DNA from 3 places in the Streptomyces sp. NPDC046203 genome. Region 1 is predicted to be linked to each of the others. Evidence: riboswitches for the same ligand, from Rfam matches in the RefSeq annotation. Region 1 holds a riboswitch; each other region holds the start of a gene.

What was found. A riboswitch is a leader RNA that binds a small molecule or an ion and turns the genes downstream of it on or off. The one in region 1 is predicted to bind thiamine pyrophosphate.
Positions count from the first base shown of each region.
Region 2: it holds a riboswitch for thiamine pyrophosphate, as region 1 does, so the genes downstream of both, thiO (glycine oxidase ThiO) here and thiC (phosphomethylpyrimidine synthase ThiC) in region 1, are expected to answer to the same signal.
Region 3: it holds a riboswitch for thiamine pyrophosphate, as region 1 does, so the genes downstream of both, ABZ990_RS03600 (thiamine ABC transporter substrate-binding protein) here and thiC (phosphomethylpyrimidine synthase ThiC) in region 1, are expected to answer to the same signal.

Region 1 covers NZ_JBEYZX010000007.1:102,264-110,162, reverse strand. Annotated here, with positions in the region: gene ABZ990_RS08445 (LacI family DNA-binding transcriptional regulator) at 1-134, shown strand, start outside; gene ABZ990_RS08440 (metallophosphoesterase) at 575-1,909, shown strand; gene ABZ990_RS08435 (hypothetical protein) at 2,067-2,987, shown strand; gene thiC (phosphomethylpyrimidine synthase ThiC) at 3,089-4,882, opposite strand; TPP riboswitch at 4,877-4,992, opposite strand; gene ABZ990_RS08425 (YibE/F family protein) at 5,064-6,431, shown strand; gene ABZ990_RS08420 (SsgA family sporulation/cell division regulator) at 6,451-6,885, opposite strand; gene ABZ990_RS08415 (helix-turn-helix domain-containing protein) at 7,023-7,793, opposite strand.
Region 2 covers NZ_JBEYZX010000009.1:55,797-63,695, reverse strand. Annotated here, with positions in the region: gene ABZ990_RS10335 (type 1 glutamine amidotransferase domain-containing protein) at 39-731, shown strand; gene ABZ990_RS10330 (hypothetical protein) at 795-1,715, opposite strand; gene metF (methylenetetrahydrofolate reductase [NAD(P)H]) at 1,767-2,684, opposite strand; gene thiE (thiamine phosphate synthase) at 2,903-3,604, opposite strand; gene ABZ990_RS10315 (Rv2175c family DNA-binding protein) at 3,831-4,196, opposite strand; gene ABZ990_RS10310 (FAD-dependent oxidoreductase) at 4,240-5,574, opposite strand; TPP riboswitch at 5,678-5,790, shown strand; gene thiO (glycine oxidase ThiO) at 5,788-6,972, shown strand; gene thiS (sulfur carrier protein ThiS) at 6,969-7,265, shown strand; gene ABZ990_RS10295 (thiazole synthase) at 7,271-7,899, shown strand, end outside.
Region 3 covers NZ_JBEYZX010000003.1:69,421-77,319, forward strand. Annotated here, with positions in the region: gene ABZ990_RS03580 (hypothetical protein) at 1-534, shown strand, start outside; gene ABZ990_RS03585 (hypothetical protein) at 602-1,618, shown strand; gene ABZ990_RS03590 (ABC transporter ATP-binding protein) at 1,636-2,655, opposite strand; gene ABZ990_RS03595 (iron ABC transporter permease) at 2,655-4,271, opposite strand; gene ABZ990_RS03600 (thiamine ABC transporter substrate-binding protein) at 4,418-5,503, opposite strand; TPP riboswitch at 5,596-5,717, opposite strand; gene rlmN (23S rRNA (adenine(2503)-C(2))-methyltransferase RlmN) at 5,848-6,960, opposite strand; gene ABZ990_RS03610 (phosphatidate cytidylyltransferase) at 7,070-7,899, opposite strand, start outside.

The sequences.
Region 1 (7,899 bases):
ACGCCATCGAGGGGATCGAGACGGACGGTCCAGTCGAGCGGGTGATACCGACGGAGCTGATCGTCCGTACCTCGTCGCAGCGACGGCCGCCGCGGACGACGGTGAGCCCGCCCCGCTCTCCCTCGAAGGACTGAAAACCGTCAAGCGCCGAAAAGGGCCGCCCGGACCGTGCGAAAACCGTGACGGACCCGGGCGGCCCGGCCCGAGAGGGCACCGGGAGCAGCGGCCCCGCGAAGGGGAACGACACGGCCCGAGGGGGGCCGGGCGGGGGACAGGCTCCGGGCGCGGCCCGGAGCCCCGGGGCGGGCGGGGGAGCCGGGGGACGCGTGAACCATTCGGCCCGGCATCGGTCGCACGCGGTCGCACACCGCGACGCGGCCCGGGCCGAGCCCTGAACCGGATCTTCCTAATTCGGGCGAAACGGCCGGTGAACCCGGAGTGGACCCGGATTCACCACCCCTGGTGCGTCACACAGGAGGACGCTCATTCCTATGATGGGCGGACGACACCGCGGACCATCACGACCAGGCCGGTCCGCGATGTGCAGGGCATCGCGACGGTGGTGGAGGGGTCGATGACACAGGGGGACGGGCAGGAACCCGTAGTGCGCACGGCGACGTTGCGTGACTTCCGTGTACCTCCGTACGCCAAGGTGCCCGTCCAGGGGCAGCCCGCCGACCCGCGGACCGCCCCGGCGCACGCCCCGGCTCCCGCGACCGCGCCCGTGGCTCCCCTGCCCGCGGACGCCACGCTCCACCTGGGCAGCCTCCCGCTCGGACACCCCCTGAACCCGTACCGGGGCGAGGAGTCCGAGCCCTACGACGTCTTCGCCGCCGGAGCGCCGGCCGCCGCGCCCGCCCCCGCGCACGCGCCGGTCGCCCCCGGGACCGTCCCCGAACCCCTCGCACCGGCCCCCGCGCCCGTGGCGCGGACGACCGACGGGCACCCCGGGAACGCCTTCCCCGAGGACGCGCTGCCCGAGGGGTACACCCCCACCGAGCGCGACCTGCCGGTCATCAACCGCGGCGACACCGTCCAGGTGCACGTCGATCCGCTGCCGCGCCCCGACGCCCAGGCCTCCGACGGCCGCGGCCCGCTCTATGTCGTGGGCGACGTCCACGGCTATCTCGACGAGCTGGTGGCGGCCCTGCGCGCCCAGGGCCTCATCGACGAGAACGGCGGCTGGGCCGCGGGCAACGCCCGGCTGTGGTTCCTCGGCGACTTCACCGACCGGGGTCCGGACGGCATCGGCGTCATCGACCTGGTGATGCGGCTGTCCGCCGAGGCCGCGGCCGCCGGCGGCTACTGCAAGGCCCTGATGGGCAACCACGAGCTGCTGCTGATCGGCGCCAAGCGCTTCGGCGACACGCCGGTCAACTCCGGCGCCGGCACCGCCACCTTCCAGGCCGCCTGGCTGCTCAACGGCGGCCAGAAGCACGACATGGACCGCCTCCAAGACGTCCACCTCCAGTGGATGTCCCGGCTCGACGCCGTCGTGGCGGAGGACGACCACCTGCTCCTGCACTCGGACACCACCGCGTATCTCGACTACGGCGCGAACATCGAGGACGTCAACGACACTGTCCACGAGATCCTCACCCGTAACGACGCGGACGAGGTCTGGGACCTCTTCCGGAAGTTCACCAAGCGCTTCGCCTTCCGCGACGAGGCGAGCGGCCCGGGCGCCGTGCGCGAGCTGCTCGCCACGTACGGCGGCCGGCGGATCGTGCACGGTCACAGCCCGATCCCGTACCTCCTCGGCCAGGTCGGCACGGAGGACGGCGGGGAGGACGAGCGCCCGGTCGTCGACGGCCCGCACGTCTACGCCGACGGTCTGGCCATCGCGATGGACGGCGGAGTGACCATGGCCGGAAAGCTACTGGTCGTCCAACTCCCCCTGCCCGCCTGAGGCATAACCGTACGCACCCGGGGAATCCGAACCCCGGGACGCCCCGCCACCACACGCCACGTGCTCCCGGCCGGTGCCTCCGTGGCGGGTCCTCCTCCGTTTCCGCCCGACCGGCAGTCTTTTCCGGCCGGTTTTGGCCCCCACGGAGCATCGGGGGATGCGCATGTACGTGGCCCCACATCTGCTGACCGAAGACCGCCTCGCTTTCGAACAGACCCTCGACGACGTGCTGCACGCCCTGGCCGGCGCGGAGGTTCCCGGCAGGGATGTCCCCGGCCCGGCCGGAGCCGCCCGGCCCACCGTCGCGCAGCTGCGCGCACGGGCGCTGGAGGCCGTGGAACCGATCACGACCACCGCCGCGACCGAGTACGACCACTTCATACGGGTGCGCGAACAGGCCCGGGCCCGTACACGAGCCGGTGAACAGGCCCATGAGCAGGCCGGTGAGCAGGCCCGTTCCGTCCACGGAGGCGGCGATACGGCAATGCGCCCCGCCCACGCGCGCGGGACGGAGCTCGTCACCGCCCTCACCGTCCTCGCTCCCCTCCTCGCGGGCACGGCGGCCACGATCCTGCTCCTGGCCGGGGCGGTCCTCCGGCTCGTCGAACCGGCTCCCGCCTTCGCGGACACCCTGCTCACCACGGGCCTGTACTTCGGCGCCGGCGCGGCGGCCGGGCTGCTGTGCGGGGCGATGGCCCTGGTGATCACGGCCCTGCGCAACGGAACCGCCCAGGCCGGGAATCCGGCCGCCACCCCCACCCCCACCCCCACCCCCACCGCGGCCACGACCACGACCACGACCGCCGACGACGAGACCGCGCGCGCCGAGGAGGCCTGGCGCCGGGCGCTGCGGGACCGGGGGATCGTCCCCTTCCTCCGCGACGCCCGCGCCCTGCCACCGATCCCGGACGAACACCGGGGGAACCCGGAGGCCCAGGAGGACCCGGTGCACCCGGCTCCGGGTACCGGCCGCCTCCCCCGGTCCGCCTCCAGCGCCCCGGACTTCACCGGACCCGACTTCACCCGCCCTGGCTTCACCGGGCCGGACCTCGGCGCGCCGGGGCACGACCCCGGCTGATCACCGGCCGTCCGCCGTCGATCAGCCGGTCGCCCGGTCGCCGGCGGGCCGCTCGATCAGCCCGCCGGCCGGTCAGCCTGTCAGACGGTGCAGGAGGTCGGTCAGCCGTCCGCCATCGGCAGATAGACCCGGTTGCCCGACGCCGCGAACTCCTCGGACTTCCGCAGCATCCCGGCGGCGATCTCCTCGTCGCTCGCCGCCGGAGCATCCCCGCCGAACTGCTCGGTGATGCTCCTGCTGATCTTCATCGAGCAGAACTTCGGCCCGCACATCGAGCAGAAGTGCGCCGTCTTCGCGGGCTCCGCCGGCAGCGTCTCGTCGTGGAACTCCCGCGCCGTGTCCGGGTCGAGGGCCAGATTGAACTGGTCCTCCCAGCGGAACTCGAACCGCGCGTCCGACAGCGCGTCGTCCCACGCCTGCGCGCCGGGGTGCCCCTTCGCCAGGTCCGCCGCGTGCGCGGCGATCTTGTAGGTGACGACGCCGGTCTTCACGTCGTCCCGGTTCGGCAGGCCCAGGTGCTCCTTGGGGGTGACGTAGCAGAGCATCGCCGTGCCCCACCAAGCGATCATCGCCGCGCCGATGCCCGAGGTGATGTGGTCATATGCCGGAGCGACATCGGTGGTGAGCGGGCCGAGCGTGTAGAACGGCGCCTCGTCGCAGATCTCCTGCTGGAGCTCCACGTTCTCGCGGATCTTGTGCATCGGGACGTGTCCCGGGCCCTCGATCATCGTCTGTACGTCGTGCCGCCGGGCGATCCGGTTCAGCTCGCCCAGCGTGCGCAGCTCCGCGAACTGCGCCTCGTCGTTGGCGTCGGCGATCGAGCCGGGCCGCAGACCGTCGCCGAGCGAGTACGTGACGTCGTAGGCCGCCAGGATCTCGCAGAGCTCCTCGAAGTTCGTGTAGAGGAAGTTCTCCTGGTGGTGCGCCAGGCACCAGGCGGCCATGATCGAGCCGCCGCGCGAGACGATGCCGGTCTTGCGGCGCGCGGTCAGCGGCACGTACGGCAGCAGGACACCGGCATGCACCGTCATGTAGTCGACGCCCTGCTCGGCCTGCTCGACGACGGTGTCCTTGTAGATCTCCCAGGTCAGTTCCTCGGCCCGGCCGTCGACCTTCTCCAGCGCCTGGTAGAGCGGCACCGTGCCGATCGGGACGGGGGAGTTGCGCAGCACCCACTCGCGGGTGGTGTGGATGTTGCGGCCGGTGGACAGGTCCATGACCGTGTCGGCGCCCCAACGCGTCGCCCAGGTCATCTTCTCGACCTCCTCCTCGATGGAGGAGGTGACCGCGGAGTTGCCGATGTTGGCGTTGACCTTCACCAGGAACCGCTTGCCGATGATCATCGGCTCGATCTCCGGGTGGTTGACGTTGGCCGGCAGAACGGCCCGGCCGGCCGCGAGTTCCTCCCGTACGACCTCGGGGGAGACGTTCTCCCGGAGGGCGACGAACTCCATCTCGGGCGTGATCTCGCCGCGCCGGGCGTACGCGAGCTGCGTCACCGCGCGCCCGGTCCGGCTCCGGCGCGGCAGCCGGGGACGGCCGGGGAACACCGCGTCGAGGTTCCTGAGCCCGCCGCGCGGCGAGGTGTGCTTGATGCCGTCGTCCTCGGGGCGGACGGGCCGACCGGCATATGCCTCGGTGTCGCCCCGGCCGGTGATCCAGTTCTCCCGCAGCGGCGGCAGACCGCGCCGGACATCGGTGTCGAAGGCGGGGTCGGTGTACGGGCCGGAGGTGTCGTACAGCGTGACGTCGTTGCCGTTGGTGAGGTGCACCTGGCGGACCGGCACCCGGATGTCGGGGCGGGAGCCCTCGACGTATCCCTTGTGCCAGCCCGGCGTGCGCTCCTGCCGCTCGTTCCGATCGGAGGCAGGGGTGTGCGCATCCTGAATGGTCATATGACCGAATCTCCCTACGCCGGCATTACCCGGTAACAGGTTCGGCGGTCGGCGCAGCGAATCGTCAGCGCCCTCTCAGCCCGGTGCTCCGAGCTCCCGCGTGTGCAAAGGCGTCACCACGCTAGCGCCATCTCTGGCGCGCTGAACAGTGGGCCTCGGGCCCTGTTGGGATGATCGACCGGTGAACCCGACGCCCCACGCCCCCGATCCGCACGGCCCCTCACAGGGTCACAGCCACCACCACGGGCCGGCCGCGCCCGTCTCCCTGCACCTGAGAAAGGTCATCGCCGCGGTCCTCGTCCCCTTCGCCGCGGCCGTGGTCGTCGGCCTGGTGATGCTGTGGCCGGGCAGCGCCCCGGCGCACCATCGCACGGGGGTCGGCTTCGACCGGCAGACCGAGCAGGGCAGGGTCGTCTCGGTCGCGCACCTCGACTGCAAGGACGTGAACGCCGCCCAGGCACCGGGCGCCGGGGAGCCGGCCCCGGGGGACGGCGCGGCGGCGAGCGCCGCGGAGAAGCTGTGCGCGAAGGCCACGGTCGAGGTCACGACGGGTCCGCACAAGGGCCGTACCTTCACCGAGATCGTCCCGCCGGACGCACCGCGCCAGCTCCGCCAGGGGCAGGGGGTGATCGTCGCGTACGCGCCGGACGCACCGCGCGAACTCCAGTATTCGGTCACCGATGTGAACCGGAAGGTGCCGCTCGCCGTGCTCGCCGGCATCTTCGCGCTGGTCGTCGTGCTCGTCGGCCGGATGCGCGGGGTGATGGCGCTGATCGCGCTCGTCGTGAGCTTCGCGCTGCTGACCATGTTCATCCTGCCGGCGATCATCGAGGGATCGAATCCGCTGGTGGTGGCCGTCGTCGGATCGAGCGCGATCATGCTGATCGCGCTCTACATGTGTCACGGTCTGTCGGCGCGCACCTCGGTGGCGGTGCTCGGCACACTCGTCTCCCTGCTGCTGATCGGTCTGCTCGGCTCGTTCTTCATCGACTGGGCCTCGCTGAGCGGCAACACGGACGACAACACCGGTCTCATCCACGGTCTCTATCCGGACATCGACATGTCGGGTCTGCTGCTCGCCGGCATCATCATCGGCTCGCTCGGCGTGCTCGACGATGTGACCGTCACCCAGACGTCGGCGGTCTGGGAGCTGCACCAGGCGGACCCGGCCATGGGGCCGCGGGCGCTGTACCGGGCGGGCATCCGGATCGGCCGTGACCACATCGCCTCGGTGGTGAACACCCTGGTGCTCGCCTACGCGGGCGCGGCGCTGCCGCTGCTGCTGCTGTTCTCCATCGCCCAGAGCAGCGTGGGCACGGTGGCCAACAGTGAGCTGGTCGCGGAGGAGATCGTGCGGACCCTGGTCGGGTCGATCGGTCTGGTCGCGTCGGTCCCGGTCACCACCGCGCTCGCGGCGCTCGTGGTGTCGGCGGACCGGCCGGGCGCCGGGGACGCGCCGGCGGAACGGGAAGGGGGACAGCCGGTGGGACGGCCGGCGGGGTGGAGCGGTCGGAAAGGCCGCGGCGGTCGGCGGCGCCGGGCCAAGTGACACCACTCCGGGCGCGGGCTCAGCCCGCGTTCTCCTCGGCGAGAATCCGTCCGAGTGCCGCCTCCAGGTGGTCCTCGAAGTCGCCGAGTGTCCGTTCCTGACCGAGCGGGACAAGCTTGTCCGTACGGTCGAGGAAGGCGACCAGCGGTGGCGCACTCGCCCGGAACAGGGCGCGGTCGCCACCGACCTGGAGCCGGATCATGACATCGGACAGTCCGTCGGGGTCGGTCGGCGCGATGTGCACGTCGCCGTCCCCGCTGGGTCCGTTGATCCCGTCGAGCAGGAGTTCTCGACCGAATGCCCAGGTCACGGGCGCGTCCCCGGGGAGATGGAACGTCATCCGCACCGCGTAGGGGTCACCGGTCTCGTATCGCAGTTCCACCGGGATCCTGAAGGAGAGCTCCTCGGAGACGAGGAAGCTCATCAGGACCTCGGCCTGAACCGTCTCTCGCATCATGTACCCCGCATCGGATGGGCAGTTGTGTACGCAGGCTTGGTGAAAGCTGTGGTCGAAACGGCCAGGAATGATCCACCATGGCCCTCTTGACGCAATCGTGCTGTAAGCGCTAGCAGATCACAAGGAGTGATTTTTCAGATACTGATAGAGAGGGCGAGGGAGGAGAAGAGCGCTCCGACCTCATTGCGTAGCCATTCGACTGCGGGCAGCAACCGTTCTTCCTGGTGCAGCGGCAGGGAAAGGGCCAGCGCGGCGGCCGTGGAGCCCACGGTGATGGGGATGGCGCCACAGACTGTGCCGAGCGCATATTCCTGGCGTTCCACCAGGGGCTCCATTCGCCCTATTCCACCCAAACGGTCCAGAAGCTCATGTTGACTACGCACCGTATACGGCGTGAGGGTTCGGACCGGGTGACGGTCGAGATGTTCTTGACGGCTCTTCGGATCGAGTTGACCGAGAAGGCACTGTCCGAGCGCGTGCGCGTGGCCGGTCTCCCGGAAGTCGGCCCACTCCTCGACGGCCGGGGAGGCCGGAGCGTCGGCGACGGAGACCAGTTCGATCTCGCCCTCGCGGTAGAGGGCGAAGTAGAGGGGCACCCCGATGGTGTCGCGCCAGTGGGCGAGCGACTCCTCGATCTTGGTGCGACGATTCTGCACAGCACCGCCGCCGGCCAGTAGGCCGACGGCGTCACCGAGGAGGAAGACACCCTTCTCACGGCGCAGATAGCCCTCGTGCGCCAGGGTGCGGAGCAGGTGGTACGCGGTGGACAGCGACAGTCCCGCTTCGCGTGCCAGCTGTTTGGCGGGGGCCCCGTCCCCGTGGGAGCCCACGGCCTCCAGCAGTCTCAGGGCCCGCTGTACTGAGCCGATCAGGGTAGGAGCAGCGGGCTGCGAAGCAGTGGCCACAGGTCACCCCCAGGCGTGTCGACGAGTGCGTCGCACCCGCCCGCGGGGGCCTCCCCCGCGCGCCCGCCGCGGCCTGGAACCGTAAAGGCCGAGACCTGAACTTCCG
Region 2 (7,899 bases), on a different contig from region 1:
GACGCGGGCCGTGACCCCGGACGCTGGAGTGACCGACGATGGCCAAGCTGCTCTTCGTACTGACCGCATCCCCCTACTGGACCCTCAAGGACGGCACCCGGCACGCCACCGGCTACTGGGCCGAGGAGTTCGCGGCGCCGTACGAGACGATCACGGACGCCGGCCACCAGGTCGTGGTGGCCTCCCCCGGCGCGGTGGTCCCCACCGTCGACATGATGAGCCTGCGCCCCGAGATGGCGGGCGGCGCCGACGGCGCCCTGGCGCTGGAGGGCGTCATCCGGCGCGCGGAGGAACTCCGGCGGCCGATCCGGCTGTCCGAGGCCCGGCTGGAGGACTACGACGCCGTCTACTTCCCCGGCGGCCACGGTCCGATGGAGGACCTGTGGCAGGACGCCGACGCGGGCCGGCTGCTGACCGAGGCACTCGCCTCGGGCAAGCCGCTCGCGGTGGTCTGCCACGCCCCCGCCGCGATGCTGGCCACCCGGGTGCGCGGGGTCTCGCCCTTCGCCGGCTACCGGGTCACCGGCTTCACCAACGACGAGGAGGACGCCGTCGGGCTGGCCGCCCAGGCCCCGTGGCTGTTGGAGGACCAACTGAAGGAACTGGGCGTACGGTTCGAGCGCGGCGAGATGTGGAAGCCGTACACCGTGGTCGACCGCAATCTCCACACGGGTCAGAACCCGGCGTCGTCCGGCGTCCTCGCCAAGGAACTGCTCAAGGTCCTGGCGTAGGCGGCGGGCCGGGGAGGGCCCGGCCGCCCGGCCAGGGAGGCGGCGGGCGGCCGTGATCCCCGCTCAGCGGTAGTGCTGGTCACCGCCGTTGCCACCCTGGCCGCCGTGGCCGCCCTGGCCGTAGTGCCCCTGCGGCTCGTGCGGCTCGTGGGGCTCGTGCGGCCCGTGGGGATCCTGCTCCGGCGGGTAGGGCGGGTACGCGGGCTGCTGCCCCGGGTCGCGCTGCTGCGGGACCCAGACGCCGCCGGGCGGGGTGTCGTAGCCGCCGTACGAGGAGGCGTACGGGTCGGCGTAGGGCTGCTGGTAGGGGTCCTGGGACTGGCCGCCGCCGATGTACGGGTCGGAGTAGGCGGCATAGCTCTGCTGGTCGCCGGTGCCGTAGTCGTAGGCGGGCTGGTGCTGCCCGTATCCGGCTCCGGGGGCGTACGGGTCGGCGTAGGCCGCCGTCTGATCCTCGGCCTGAGCGGCCGGGGCGGAATGGGCGGCCTGGGCGGAATGGGCGGCCGGGTGGCCGTAGGAGCCGTCGTAGACCCCGTAGTTGCCGGTGTCCTCGGGCATCGGCTCCGTCGCGTACACCGCGGTGGGCGCGGCGGCGTCGGGGCCCGCCGGGGCGGCGGGGTCGGCGCCGGGCTCCTGGGCGGCGTCCTCGTACGTAAGGTCGCTGACCTCCAGGGTCGCGCTCTCCCGGCTCTTGCCGCCGCCCGCCCTGCGGCGGCGGCTGGCGCCCGGCTTGCCGCCGATGGCCCAGCCGGTGGAGAAGCCACGCCGGAAGGAGAGGGTGACGAGGATCTGGCCGGTGGCGAAGGCGAGGGCGCCGATGACGATCACCAGCACCGACGGCAGCAGCACGCCGAGGACCACGCCGAGGAAGCCGCCGAAGGCGAGCAGACGCCAGCGCAGTCGCGCCTTGTACTGCAGCAGCACTTCACCCAGCAGCCAGAGCGCCACCACTCCGAACGCGATGTAGAGGACCGTCCACCCCATGCCCGCCCCTCTCCTTCGGCCGCCGCCGCGGGTAAGGGCGGGTAGGGCCGGTCAGGACTGCTGGTGCAGTCCGAGATTCTCGTAGATCTCGAGCGTCGCCACGGAGTTGTTGAGCGTGATGAAGTGCAGTCCGGGGACACCCTCGGAGAGCAGCCGCGCGCAGAACTCGGTCGCGAACTCGATCCCCAAGGAGCGTACAGCGGCCGGATCGTCCTTCACCGCGTGGATGCGGTCCCTGACGTCCGCCGGGAAGGCCGCGTTGCTCAGCAAGGGCAGCCGTTCCAGGGTCTTCACGCTGATCACGGGCATGACCTCGGGGATGATCGGCGTGTCGCAGCCGGCCTTCGCCACGCTGTCGCGCAGTCGCAGATACGCCTCCGGGTCGAAGAACATCTGGGTGATGGCGTAGTCGGCGCCCGCCCGGCACTTCTCCACGAAGTGGCGGATGTCGGTGTCCCAGTCGGTGGAGCGCGGGTGCATCTCGGGGAAGGCGGCGACGCCCACGCAGAAGTCGCCGGACTCCTTGATCAGCCGGACCAGGTCGGCCGCGTAGTGGACGCCCTCGGGGTGGGCGATCCAGTCGCCGAGCGGGTCGCCCGGCGGGTCGCCGCGGACGGCGAGCATGTTGCGGATGCCGACGTCGGCGTACTGGCCGAGGACGTTGCGCAGTTCGGCGACGGAGTGGTCGACCGCGGTCAGATGGGCGACCGGGGTGAGCGTGGTGTCGGCGGCGATCTTCTGGGTGGCCTTGACGGTGCCGCCGCGGGTGGAGCCGCCGGCGCCGTACGTCACGGAGACGAAGCTCGGGGCGACCGCCTCGATGCGGCGCATGGCGTTCCAGAGGCTCTGCTCGCTCTTCTCGCTGCGCGGCGCGAAGAACTCGAAGGAGTACGAGGTGCCACCGGAGGCGAGGATGTCGCGGACCGTGCGCGCACGGTCCGGACGGACGGAAGCGGTACCAAGGGCCATACCGGCAGGTTAGACGGGGCCCGGGGTGCGGCGGGGGCATGTCCGCTTAATGGACAACCGGCGGATGCGGCTGCGGACACCGTCCCGCCACCCGCTGGCACCCCCGAAGAGCCCTCCCCGGGCCCGCGCGAACGCCTTGCCCGACGCCTACCCGACGCCTTGCCCGGACGCCCTACCCGACGCCTTACCCGACGCCTTGCCCGGACGCCTTACGCGACTCAGGCGACCGGCGCGGCGGTCTCGCGCGCCGGGTCGCGTTCGCGGATGCGGCGGGCGAGGGCGGCCGCCGCGGCGGCGGGGTCGGTGGCCTCGGTGAGCGCGCGGACGACCACGATCCGGCGGGCGCCCGCGTCCATCACCTGGTCCAGGTTGGTCTCGTCGATGCCGCCGATGGCGAACCAGGGCCGGTCCTGGGCCAGGGAGGCCGCGTACCGGACGAGGCCGAGGCCCGGGGCATACCGTCCGGGCTTGGTGGGGGTGGGCCAGCAGGGCCCGGTGCAGAAGTAGTCGACGCCCGGTTCGGCGGCGGCCGCGGCCACCTCCGACTCGGCGTGGCAGGAGCGGCCGATCAGCACCTGGTCGCCGAGGATCGCGCGGGCGGCGGGCACCGGCAGGTCGCCCTGGCCGAGGTGGAGCACGTCGGAGCGGACGGCGTGGGCGACGTCGGCCCGGTCGTTGACGGAGAGGAGCGCGCCGTGGCGGCGGCAGGCGTCGGCGAGGACGGCCAGATGGTCCAGTTCCTCACCGGCTTCCATGCCCTTGTCGCGGAGCTGGACGACGTCCACGCCGGAGGAGAGCACGGCGTCGAGGAAGTCCGGCAGGTCGCCCTGGCGCTTGCGGGCGTCGGTGCACAGGTAGAGCCGGGCGGCGGCGAGCCGGTCGCGGGGCGGGGTGCGGGGCGAGGTGCGGGGCGACGGCACGGGCCGGGCGGAAAGTGCGGCCGACACGGACTGTGTGGTTGGCGCGGACGGCATGGGCGGTGCGGACTCCATGGAAAAGCTTCTCCCCCTCGGATGGTGCCGGACCGGCCGGCCGGAGCGGGGCCGGCCCGGCGTCCGCGCGCCGTACGCCCGCACACGTCCGGCTGGACGCGTACGGGCGTACGGACACCCGGACGTACGGGTGCGGATGTGCGGGCTTCTCGGGTCAGACGGCGAGCGCCTGGGCGCGGCGCTTCACCTCCGTGCCGCGATTCTCGGCGAGGGCCTGCGCGGGGGTGCCGGGCAGGCTCTCGTCCGGAGTGAACAGCCACTCCAGCATCTCTTCGTCGGAGAAGCCGTCGTCCTTGAGGAGGGTCAGGAGCCCGACGAGGCCCTTGACCACCTTGCCGTCCTGGATGAAGGCGGCGGGCACCTGGAGCGCGTTGTTCTCGCCGCGGCGTACGGCGATGAGCTGGCCCTCCTTGACCATCTGCCGGACGCGCGTCACCTCGATGTCGAGGAGCTCCGCGATGTCGGGGAGGTAGAGCCAGGAGGGGACGAGAGCATCGGTTCTTGCGTCAATCTCGGTCACGGGACAAGCGTGCCATCTCGGACCGACAGCCGGTAGTCGGGCCCTACCGGAGTGCCGCCTTCAGGGGGACGGCCGGGTCGGCGGCCTTCGCCGGGTCGACCTCGGCGCCGCTCTCGATCAGCCGGCGGCCCTGAGCGAGGTCGCGCGGACGGCCGACGGCCAGCAGGGCGCGGACGGCGCCGTCGCGCAGCCACAGCACGCTCCAGGCCGGCTCGGCCGGGTCGCCGCGCCACAGCAGGGTGTCGGTATCGGCGTGATGGCCGGCGTACTGGACGAAGCGGCCGAACTGCTCGGACCAGAAGTAGGGCACCGGGTCGTACGGCGCGGGCGACGGCACCCCGGCACCCGCACCCGCACCCGAATCCCCCGCATCGGTCCCGTCCCCCTCGCCCTCGCCCGCGCCGACGCTCGCGGCGGCCGTGCGCGCGGTCTCGGCGACGATGTCGGCGGCGACGGTACGGGGGCCCTGGAGGGCGTTGTCCCAGTGGTGGACGAGCAGCCGGGTGCCGTAGCGGGCGGACGGGAAGGACGCGCAGTCGCCGACCGCGTACACGTCGGGCAGCGAGGTGCGCAGCCGGTCGTCGGCGGTGATCGCGCCGTCCGGGTCGAGGGCGGCGCCGGAGCCGGCCAGCCAGCCGGTGGCGGGGCGGGCGCCGATGCCGACGACGACGGCGTCGGCGGGCAGGGCGGTGCGCTCGCCGGAGCGCCCGGCGCCCTCGGCGAGGACGACCCGGCCCGGCTCGATGTGCTCCACGCGCGCGTTGAGCCGGAGTTCGGCGCCGCTCTCGGCGTACCAGCGGGCCATGGGCACGGTCACCTCGGCGGGCAGGGCGCCGGCCAGCGGCCGGTCGGCGGCCTCGACGACGGTGACGGCGCAGCCGGCCTCGCGCGCGGCGGTGGCGAACTCGGCGCCGATCCAGCCGGCCCCGACCACGACGACGTCGCGCCGCTCTTTGAGGACGGCGCCGAGGCGGCCGGCGTCGTCGAGGGTGCGCAGCAGGTGGACGCCGGGGACGCCCTCGCCGCCGGGCAGGGTGAGCGGGTGGGCGCCGGTGGCGACGACGAGGGTGCCGTACGGGACGGGGCCGGCCTCGGTGTCGATCTCGTGGTCGGCCGGGCGGAGCCCGGTGACCTCGACGCCGAGGCGGAGTTCGACGCCGAGGGAGTCGAAGTCGATGTCGAAGGCGGAGTCCTCGGCCTTGCCGAGGAGCACGGCCTTGGACAGCGGGGGCCGGTCGTAGGGCTGGTGCGGCTCGGCGCCGATGAGGGTGACGGGGCCGGTGAAGCCCTGTTCGCGCAGGGCGACGGCGGTCTGGACGCCCGCCATCCCGGCACCGGCGATCACGACGTGGTGGGGTACCTGCTTCTGCTCGCTCACCCGGCCACCCTACGCACCGGACCCACCTGACATGCCGTCAGTTCCCGGGGGTGGCCGGAGGCGCCCTGTGGCGCGCCCCGGACGAGGGCTAGTGTGGCGGCCGTAGAGCACTCGCGGGAGCCCGGACGCACCGGGCTGAGAGGGAGGCTGACCGGCCTCCGACCGTACGAACCTGATCCGGGTCATGCCGGCGAAGGGAGGGGCTGGACGCCCATGTCGCGTACTTCCGGAACGGCCGCGGTCAAAGCCGCAGTCGACGTCCTCGTCATCGGGGGCGGAATCATCGGCCTGGTCACGGCCTGGCGGGCCGCGCAGCGCGGGCTGCGCACCGCCGTGGCCGACCCCGAACCGGGCGGCGGGGCCGCCCGGGTGGCGGCCGGCATGCTCGCCGCCGTCACCGAACTCCACTACGGCGAGGAGACCCTGCTCGGTCTCAACCTCGCCTCGGCGCGCCGCTATCCCGGGTTCGTCGCCGAACTCGCCGACGCCACCGGCGGTCTGGACGTCGGTTACCGCGCCTGCGGCACCCTCGCCGTCGCGCTGGACGCCGACGACCGGGCGCACCTGCGCGAACTGCACGCGCTCCAGAACCGCTGCGGGCTCGTCTCGCAGTGGCTGAGCGGCCGCGAATGCCGGCGGCTCGAACCGATGCTGGCCCCGGGGGTGCGCGGCGGGCTGCGGGTGGACGGCGACCACCAGGTCGATCCGCGGCGGCTCACGGACGCGCTGCTGGTGGCGTGCGAGCGGGCCGGGGTGGTGTTCCACCGGGCGCGGGCCGAGCGGCTCACGGTGGTGCGGGACCGGGCCGCGGGCGCGGTCCTCGCCGACGGCAGCGCGCCGGCGGCCGGGCAGGTGGTGCTCGCCGGGGGCTCGCTGAGCGGCCGGCTCGACGGCGTGCCGGCGCACGCCGTGCCCCCGGTCCGGCCGGTGAAGGGGCAGGTGGTGCGGCTGCGGGTGCCGCCCGCGTACGCGCCGTTCCTGTCCCGGACCGTGCGCGCGATGGTCCGCGGCAGCCAGGTCTATCTCGTGCCGCGCGAGAACGGCGAGCTGGTCGTCGGCGCCACCACCGAGGAGCAGGGCTTCGACACCACGGTGACCGCCGGTGGGGTGTACGAGCTGCTGCGCGACGCCCATGAGCTGGTGCCCGGCATCACCGAGCTGCCGCTCACCGAGACCCGTGCCGGGCTGCGGCCCGGCTCCCCCGACAACGCGCCGCTGCTCGGCCCGAGCGCGCTCGCCGGACTGCATCTGGCGACCGGGCATCACCGCAACGGGGTGCTGCTCGCCCCCGTCACCGGCGACGCCCTGGCCGAGGCGCTGACCAGCGGCTCGCTGCCCGAGGAAGCGCGCCCGTTCACCGCCCGCCGTTTCGCGCCCACCTCCCTGGAGTACGCATGAACACCGACACCGGCACCGAGACCGACAGCGGTACGGACAGCGACAGCGGTACGGACAGCGGTTCCGGCAGCGGCACGGCTTCCGGCACTTCCGTGGCCGTGACCGTCAACGGCCGGGCCCGGACGCTGGCCGGGCCGACGGCCCTCGCGGAGCTGGTCGCCGAGTTCACCCCGGCCCCCTCCGGCGTGGCCGCCGCCGTCAACGAGACCGTCGTCCCGCGCGGCCAGTGGGCGGCGACCCGGCTCGGCGAGGGCGACCGGGTGGAGATCCTCACCGCGGTCCAGGGAGGCTGAGCGCGATGTCCGACGACGTGTTCCTGCTCGGCGGCAGGGAGTTCTCCTCGCGCCTGGTCATGGGCACCGGCGGGGCGCCCAGCCTCGACGTGCTCGACCGCTCCCTGGTCGCGAGCGGTACGGAACTGACCACGGTCGCCATGCGCCGCCTCGACCCGACGGTGCGCGGCTCCGTCCTCTCCGTCCTCGAACGGCGGGGCATCCAGGTCCTGCCGAACACCGCCGGCTGCTTCACGGCGGGCGAGGCGGTGCTGACGGCGCGGCTGGCCCGGGAGGCCCTCGGCACGGACTGGATCAAGCTGGAGGTCATCGCCGACGAGCGGACCCTGCTGCCGGACCCGGTGGAACTGCTCGACGCGGCGGAGACGCTGGTGGACGACGGATTCACGGTGCTGCCGTACACCAATGACGACCCGGTGCTCGCGCGGAAGCTGGAGGACGCGGGCTGCGCGGCGGTCATGCCGCTCGGCTCGCCGATCGGCTCCGGGCTCGGCATCCGCAACCCGCACAACTTCGAGCTGATCACGGCGGCGGCGGGGGTGCCGGTGATCCTCGACGCGGGGGCGGGCACGGCCTCGGACGCGGCCCTCGCGATGGAGCTGGGGTGCGCGGCGGTGATGCTCGCCTCGGCGGT
Region 3 (7,899 bases), on a different contig from region 1:
GGCGTGGCGCTGCTCACCGGTGGACTCGCCGTGGAGACCTACGCGGCGCGCGGCGAGGACGGTGGTGTGTTCATCGGATGGTTCCTCACGGCGATCGGCCTGGCCATGACGGGCCCCGCACTCGTCCACGGGTGCGGCCGGCTGCTCCAGACGCTCCGTCCGGGCGCGCTGCGGCTGCTCGCCGGACGCGTCCTGATGACCGAGGCCCACCGCATCGGCCGCCCGCTCGGAATCCTGAGCGCGGTCGGCTCGGCCGGGGTGGCGGCGGCCGCGTACTACGGAGGGGCGGTCTTCGGCCCGCTCACCTGGCTGGGCGCGGTGCTGGTCGTCGGCTGCACCACGGCGACCCTGGTGACCGCGGCCCTCGAATCCCGCCGCTCCCGCGCCCGCACCACCGCCGCCCTGCTCCGCCTCGGCGCCCCGGCCTCGATGCTGCGGACGACGGCGCTGCTGCGGGCGGGCGTGCTGCTCGCGGTCTTCGTCCCGCTGACGTGGGTGGTGGGGACGCTGGCGGCGGCGCCGCTGCGGCGGTAGCGGGCACGGCTCCGACCATGGAAAATCCCGCGCGGGCCCGGGCCCGCGCGGGGCAGAATCCACGGCGATGGATGTGTTCGAGTGTACGAAGTGCGGGGCCGCGCTGACGGCGCCGGTCGCACGGGTCCCGCTTCCGCCGGAGGCCCATGGCGGTTACGGGCACGATGCCATGCCGCCGCTGATGGAGCCGGGGACGTACGCCGTGGATCCCCTGCCGTCGGGCTTTCCCTACCGTCTCTGGGCGGACGTCGAGAAGGCGGATGCCGAGGCCCAGGGGGTCTTCGCGCCGGTCCGCTCGGTGTCGTTCGGCCCGGCGGGCCGGATCCTGATCGCGCCGGGCGACACCCGCGGCACCGTGCTGATACCCGAGCACTCCGGCGACTCGTGCCTGGGGATGTGCGCCGGGGAGAAGCCGAACATGGCGTGCGCCGCGTGCGGATCCCTGGTGGCGTCCCGGGAGGACGACTGCGGGATGTGGCAGGCGGTCTGGATGGAGCCGGACGCGGTACGCCGGGTGCCGACCGGACGCCCCGCCCCGGCCCCCGTCTTCATCCCCCTCCCGCCGGAGAGCCCCGGCGGCGGGTGGAGCGACCGCTGGTCGGGCGCGGCGGGAGCGGCGCTCGCCCATCTGCTGGCCGCCTCCGGGGGTGACCGGGTGGAACTGCCGGGCGGGTACGCCGAGCTGATGTTCGCGCGAGTGGTCGAGGCGTTGCTCCCGTCGGACGGGCCCGCGCGCCGGGTGGGGGTGGCCGGACCGGGAGTGCCGGCCGACGGGAACCTGGACATCGCGCTCGTCCCGGCCGGCGCGCCCGACGCCGCCGGCGGCGCGCTGCCCGTACCGCTGCCCGACGGGGTCTGGGCCTGCCTCGCGCTGCCGGGGGAGACCTCACCGCTGCCCGCGACGGGCGTCCTGCCGGGCGGGGTGCTGCGGGACGACTACCCCGTGCCCGACCGCCCCGGGTGGCTCTTCGCCATCGACTACCGCGTGTTCTTTCGCACGCTGTCCCGGCTGCCGGAGGTCCGGCAGCCGTGGCTGCGCGCGCTGTACGACGAGCTTCGGTCGACGCACCCCTGGTGGTGGTAGCGCCCGGTGGCCGGCCGTCACCCGCCGAGAATCACCACGTCCTCCGCCTCGAACACCACGCCCGTCTCCGCGCCTTGGTCCGGCGCGTCCCGCAGGCCGAACTCGGCCTCCAGCGGCGGGCCTTCGGTCGGCCGGAGGGTGACGGCGACCCGGGTGCCCCGGAAGGTGCGGGCGGTGACCCGGCAGGCGAGGCCGTCGCCGGGCGGGGCGAGGCGGACGCCGGCGGGGCGGACGAGGAGGTGCCGTTCGCCCTGCGGGGAGCCGTCGGGGACGGGGATCTTGCCCCAGACGGTGTCGGCGGCGGCGCCGGTGACCGTGGCGGGGACGATGTTGTCGAAGCCGAGGAAGCGGGCGACGAACTCGTCCGCCGGCGCCCGCCATACGTCGAGCGGGGTGCCGGACTGGGCGATCCGTCCGTCGCGCATGACGACGATCCGGTCGGCGAGCGCGAACGCCTCGCCCTGGTCGTGGGTGACGGCGAGCACGGTCGTCCCCAACGTACCGAAGAGCGCGCGCAGTTCGACGACCAGCCGTTCGCGCAGACCTCGGTCGAGCTGGCCGAGCGGTTCGTCGAGCATGAGCAGCCGAGGGCGGGGCGCGAGGGCGCGGGCGAGGGCCACGCGCTGCTGTTCGCCACCGGAGAGCGCGGACACAGCACGCCGACCGGCGCCGGGCAGACCGACGAGGTCGAGCAACTCCTCGACCCGGGCGGCCTGTTCACCCTTCGCCACCCCGCGCATCCGCAGCCCGAAGGCGACGTTGCCGGCGACGTCGCGCTGCGGGAACAGCTGGTGGTCCTGGAACATCAGGCCCACACCGCGCCGGTGCGTGGGCACCGCCGTCTGGTCGACGCCGCCGAGCAGGACCCGCCCGCCGTCCAGCGGCTGGAGTCCGGCGACGGCCCGCAGCAGCGTCGACTTGCCGCTGCCGCTGGGCCCGAGCACACACACGATCTCGTGCTCGGCGACCTCCAGGTCGACCGCGTCGAGGACGGCCCGGCCGCCGAACCGTACCGTCGCACCGGCGAGCGTCAGCATCAGAACTCCCCCGTCGTCCGGTCGGAGCGCAGCCGTTCGAGCAGCAGCAGGGACACCGCGCACACCACCATCAGGATCGTCGAAAGGGCCATGGCCTGGCCGTAGTTGAGGTCGCCGGGCCGGCCGAGCAGCCGGGCCACGGCGACCGGCAGGGTCGGGTTGTCGGGGCGGGCGATGAACACCGTCGCGCCGAACTCGCCGAGCGACACCGCGAACGCGAACCCGGCGGCGATCAGCAGCGCCCGCCGCACCAGCGGCAGATCGACCTCGCGCCACGCCCGCCACGGCGACGCCCCGAGCACGGCGGCGGCCTCCCGCAGCCGGTCGTCCACGGCCCGCAGCACCGGCAGCATGATCCGTACGACGAACGGCACCCCGACCAGCGCCTGCGCGAGCGGGACGAGGATCCAGCTGGCCCGCAGATCCAGCGGCGGCTCGTCCAGGGTGATGAGGAACCCGAAGCCGACGGTCACGGCGGACACCCCGAGAGGCAGCATCAGCAGCGCGTCGAAGCCGCGCACCAGGCGCCCGGAGCCGCGCCGGGTGAGCGCGGCGGCGGCGAGACCGCCGATGGCGACGGCGATCGCGGTCGCGGCGAGCGCGTACTGGAGGGAGTTGACGAGAGTGTCGGTCATCGGCACGAGGAAGGTGCCGCTGTCGTCGACGGACTGCAGCGCCCGGTAGTAGTCGAGCCCGTACCCGTCCGGGGTGGCGAAGGAACGCTCGACGAGAACGGCGAGCGGGGCGAGGATCAGCAGCGCCACCGACAGCAGGACGCCGCCGAGCAGCGCCCGCTGCCCGGCGCCGCGCGGCCGGCGCGCGGTCCGCTCCGCCGGGACCAGCCGCAGCGCGGTCTCCCGGCGCCGCACCATCCGGGCGTGCACGGCGAGGATCGTGCCGACGGCCGCGAACTGCACGAGGGTGAGGACGGCGGCCGTGGACAGCTGGAGCCGGTCGGCGGTCTGCCGGTAGATCTCGGTCTCCAGCGTCGAGTACGCGGGGCCGCCGAGGATCTGCACGATGCCGAAGGAACTCGCCGTGAACAGGAACACCATGAGCGCGGCGGAGGCGACGGCCGGTCCGAGCGCGGGCAGGGTCACCCTCCGCCAGGCCCCGAACCGGGACGCGCCGAGAACCCGCGCGGCCTCCTCCTGGCGCGGGTCGAGCTGCGCCCACAGACCGCCGACGGTGCGGACGACGACCGCGTAGTTGAAGAAGACATGGGCGAGGAGGATCGCCCACACCCCGTTGTCGAGCCGCAGGCCCCACAGCTCGTCGAGCAGTCCGCGCCGGCCGGCCAGAGCGAGGAACGCCGTCCCCACCATCACGGTCGGCAGCACGAACGGCACGGTGACGACGGCGCGCAGCAGCCGTTTGCCGGGGAATTCGAGCCGTGCGAACACATACGCGCCGGGCAGCGCGACGAGCAGGGTGAGCGCCGTGGAGGCGACGGCCTGCCACAGCGTGAACCACAGCACGTCGAGGATCTCCGGCCGGGTCAGCGTCTCGCCGAACCCGCCGAACGCCCACGCGCCGTCCGGCCGGAGCCCGCGCCCCACGATGGAGGCGACGGGCCAGGCGAAGAACAGCGCGAAGAACGCGACGGGCAGCAGCATCAGCCCGAGCCGCGCCGCGTTGCCCCCACCGCCCCCGCGCCCCGGGCTCGCCGGGGCGGTGGGGGTGACCGGAATCTCCGGGGCCGCCGGAGCCTCGGAGGCCGCCTGGCTCTCCGGGCTCTCCGGGCTCATCGGCCTCTCCGGGGTTACTTCAGGACGAGCGAGGTCCACTGCTGAATCCACGGGTCGCGGTGGTCGGCGATCTTCTTCGGGTCCATCGTCTCCGGCTTGTCGACGACCGCGCCGTGCTCAGTGAACAGGGCGGGCAGCGTCGCGTCCTTGGCGACCGGGTTGACGAACATCTGGAGCGGCATGTCGTCCTGGAACTTCTTCGAGATCAGGAAGTCGAGGAGCGCCTTGCCGCCCTCCGGGTTCCGCGCCCCCTGGAGCAGACCCGCGAACTCGGTCTGCCTAAAGCAGGTGCCGGTGGACACCCCGGTCGGCGCGGTCTTCGGCCGCGGGTCGGCGTACAGCACCTCGACCGGCGGGGAGGAGGCGTAGGAGACGACGAGCGGGCGGTCGCCCTTGGCCTTCTTGCCGCCGGCGGAGCCGGAGAACTCCTGGTTGTAGGCGAGCTCCCAGCTGTCGACCGTCTTCACGCCGTTGGCCTTGAGCTTCTTCCAGTAGTCGGCCCAGCCGTCGTCGCCGTAGCGGGCGGCGGTGCCGAGCAGGAAGCCGAGGCCCGGGGAGGACCGCTCGGGGTTCTCGATCACCAGCAGATCCTTGTACGCGGGCTTCGCCAGGTCGTCGAAGGTCTGCGGCGGCGCGAGCTTGCGGCCCTCGAAGTACGCCTTGTCGTAGTTGACGCAGACGTCGCCGGTGTCGATCGGGGTGACCCGGTGCTCCGCCTTGTCGAGCTGGAGCGCGTCGGGAATCCGGTCCAGGCCCTTGGCCTCGTACGGGGTGAAGATGCCGTTGTCGAGGGCGCGGGACAGCAGGGTGTTGTCGACGCCGAAGAAGACGTCGCCCTGCGGGGAGCCCTTGGTCAGGATCTCCTTGTTGACGGCCGCGCCGGCGTCGCCGCTCTTGAGGACCTTGACCGTGTAGCCGGTCTGCTTCGTGAACGCGGCGAGCACCTCCTTGGAGGCGCTGAAGGAGTCGTGGCTGACGAGCGTGACGGTCTTGCCGGCCGTACCGGCCCCGTCCTCGGTGGTGTTCCCGCCGCACGCGGCGAGGGTGGTGACCCCGAGCGCGCTCACGAGCGCGACGACGGCCGGCTTCCGGCTGCTCATCTTGGTGTGCACTGGTTTTCCTCCTGGGTGTGACCAGGAAGAGACGCGGCCCTGCCCGCTCCGGGGATCCGGGCGCGGGCAGGGCGCAACAGCTCGAGTCTCGTCCGAACTTCCTACCCAGAATGACCTGGGCGAGGTTCAGAGGGTCTGCGGTCCCCCGGCCGTCGGCCGGTCACCGCACTCTCAGCGCTGTGGCGCTCCCCTGTCGGAATATGCAGATGTGTTCGAACCCAGCGTACTAGGCACGTTCCCCGCCGGGGCGGGAACCCGGACATGAGCCCGAGCCGGAATCCGGACCGGGGTTCGGACCTGGGGACCTGGACCCTGGCGGCCCGCGCGGGGGCTCAGCGCTCGGAGGCGGCGAGCTGCCCGCAGGCGCCGTCGATCTCCTGGCCGCGGGTGTCGCGGACGGTGACCGGCACGCCGTGGGCGGCGATGGCCTCGACGAAGGCCCTCTCGTCCTCGGGGCGGGACGCGGTCCACTTCGAGCCCGGCGTCGGGTTCAGCGGGATGAGGTTGACGTGCACCCGCTTGCCCTTGAGCAGCCGGCCCAGCAGGTCGCCGCGCCACGCCTGGTCGTTGATGTCGCGGATCAGCGCGTACTCGATGGAGATCCGGCGGCCGGACTTCTCCGCGTACTCCCAGGCCGCGTCGAGGACCTCGCGGACCTTCCAGCGGGTGTTGACGGGGACGAGGGTGTCGCGCAGCTCGTCGTCGGGCGCGTGCAGCGACACCGCGAGGCGGCACTTGAAGCCCTCGTCGGCGAAGCGGTGCATCGCCGGGACGAGACCGACGGTGGAGACGGTGATGCCGCGCTGCGACAGGCCGAGGCCGTCGGGCTCGGGGTCGGTGAGCCGGCGGATGGCGCCGACGACCCGCTTGTAGTTGGCGAGCGGCTCGCCCATGCCCATGAAGACGATGTTGGACAGCCGGGCCGGTCCGCCGGGGACCTCGCCGTCGCGCAGGGCGCGCATGCCGTCGACGATCTGGTGGACGATCTCCGCGGTCGACAGGTTGCGGTCGAGTCCGGCCTGGCCGGTGGCGCAGAACGGGCAGTTCATGCCGCAGCCGGCCTGCGAGGAGATGCACATGGTGACCCGGTCCGGGTAGCGCATCAGGACCGACTCGACGAGGGTGCCGTCGTGCAGCCGCCACAGGGTCTTGCGGGTGGTGTCGTCGTCGCAGGAGACGTGCCGGACCACCGACATCAGGTCGGGCAGCAGCTCCCCGGCCAGCTTCTCGCGGGAGGCGGCGGGGATGTCGGTCCACTCGGCCGGGTCGTGCGCGTACCGGGCGAAGTAGTGGGTGGACAGCTGCTTGGCGCGGAACGGCTTCTCGCCGATCGCGGCGACCGCTTCCTTGCGCTCGGCGGGCGACAGGTCGGCGAGATGCCGCGGGGGCTGCTTGGCCCCGCGGGGGGCGGTGAAGGTCAGTTCTCCGGGAAGTGGACGGGCCACGGCGGGCGTCTCCTCAAGACGACGAGGTCCGACGTCCCCACGGTGGCGGGGAGTACGAAGGGCCCGCGGCGACACGCCACAGGCCCTTCCAGCGTACCGCTGTCGTCCGTCAGCCGGTGCCCACGAAGAGCGCGAGCAGCAGCCACACCACCGGCGCCGACGGCAGGAGCGAGTCCAGCCGGTCCATGATGCCGCCGTGCCCGGGGAGCAGGGTGCCCATGTCCTTGATACCGAGGTCCCGCTTGATCATCGACTCGCCGAGGTCGCCGAGCGTGGCGCTGGCCGCGACCGCGAGGCCGAGCAGCAGGCCCTGCCACCAGACGCCGCCGTCGATGAGGAACTCCATGCACAGCGCGCCCGCCGCCATCGTGAAGCCGATGGCACCGGCCAGGCCCTCGCGGGTCTTGCCGGGGCTGATGCGCGGGGCGAGCTTGTTCTTGCCGAAGCGCCAGCCGACCGCGTACGCGCCGGTGTCGCTGACCACGGTGAGCAGCAGGAAGGTCAGCACCCGCCACGGGCCGTCGTCCGGGGTGAGCAGCATCGTCACGAACGTGGCCAGGAAGGGCACGTAGAACAGGGCGAAGACGCCCGCCGTGACGTCCTTCAGATAGCCCTCGGGCGGTTCGGTCATCCGCCAGACGAGGACGGCGAGCGCCGTGAGGGCGGTCGCCACCCAGGCGCCTTCGGCACCCCGCACGTATCCGGCGACCACCATGGCGGCGCCGCCGACGGCGAGCGGGATCAGCGGGGCCTTGATCTCCTTGCGTTCCTTCAGCCGGGAGGTCAGTTCCCACAGGCCGACGACGACCGCCAGGGCGACGACGCCGACGAAGACCGGCTTCCAGATGAAGAGGGAGGCGATGATGACGGCGCCGAGGCCGACGCCGACTCCTATCGCCGCGCCCAGGTCACGGCCCGCGCTCTTCTTCTGCCGCGGCT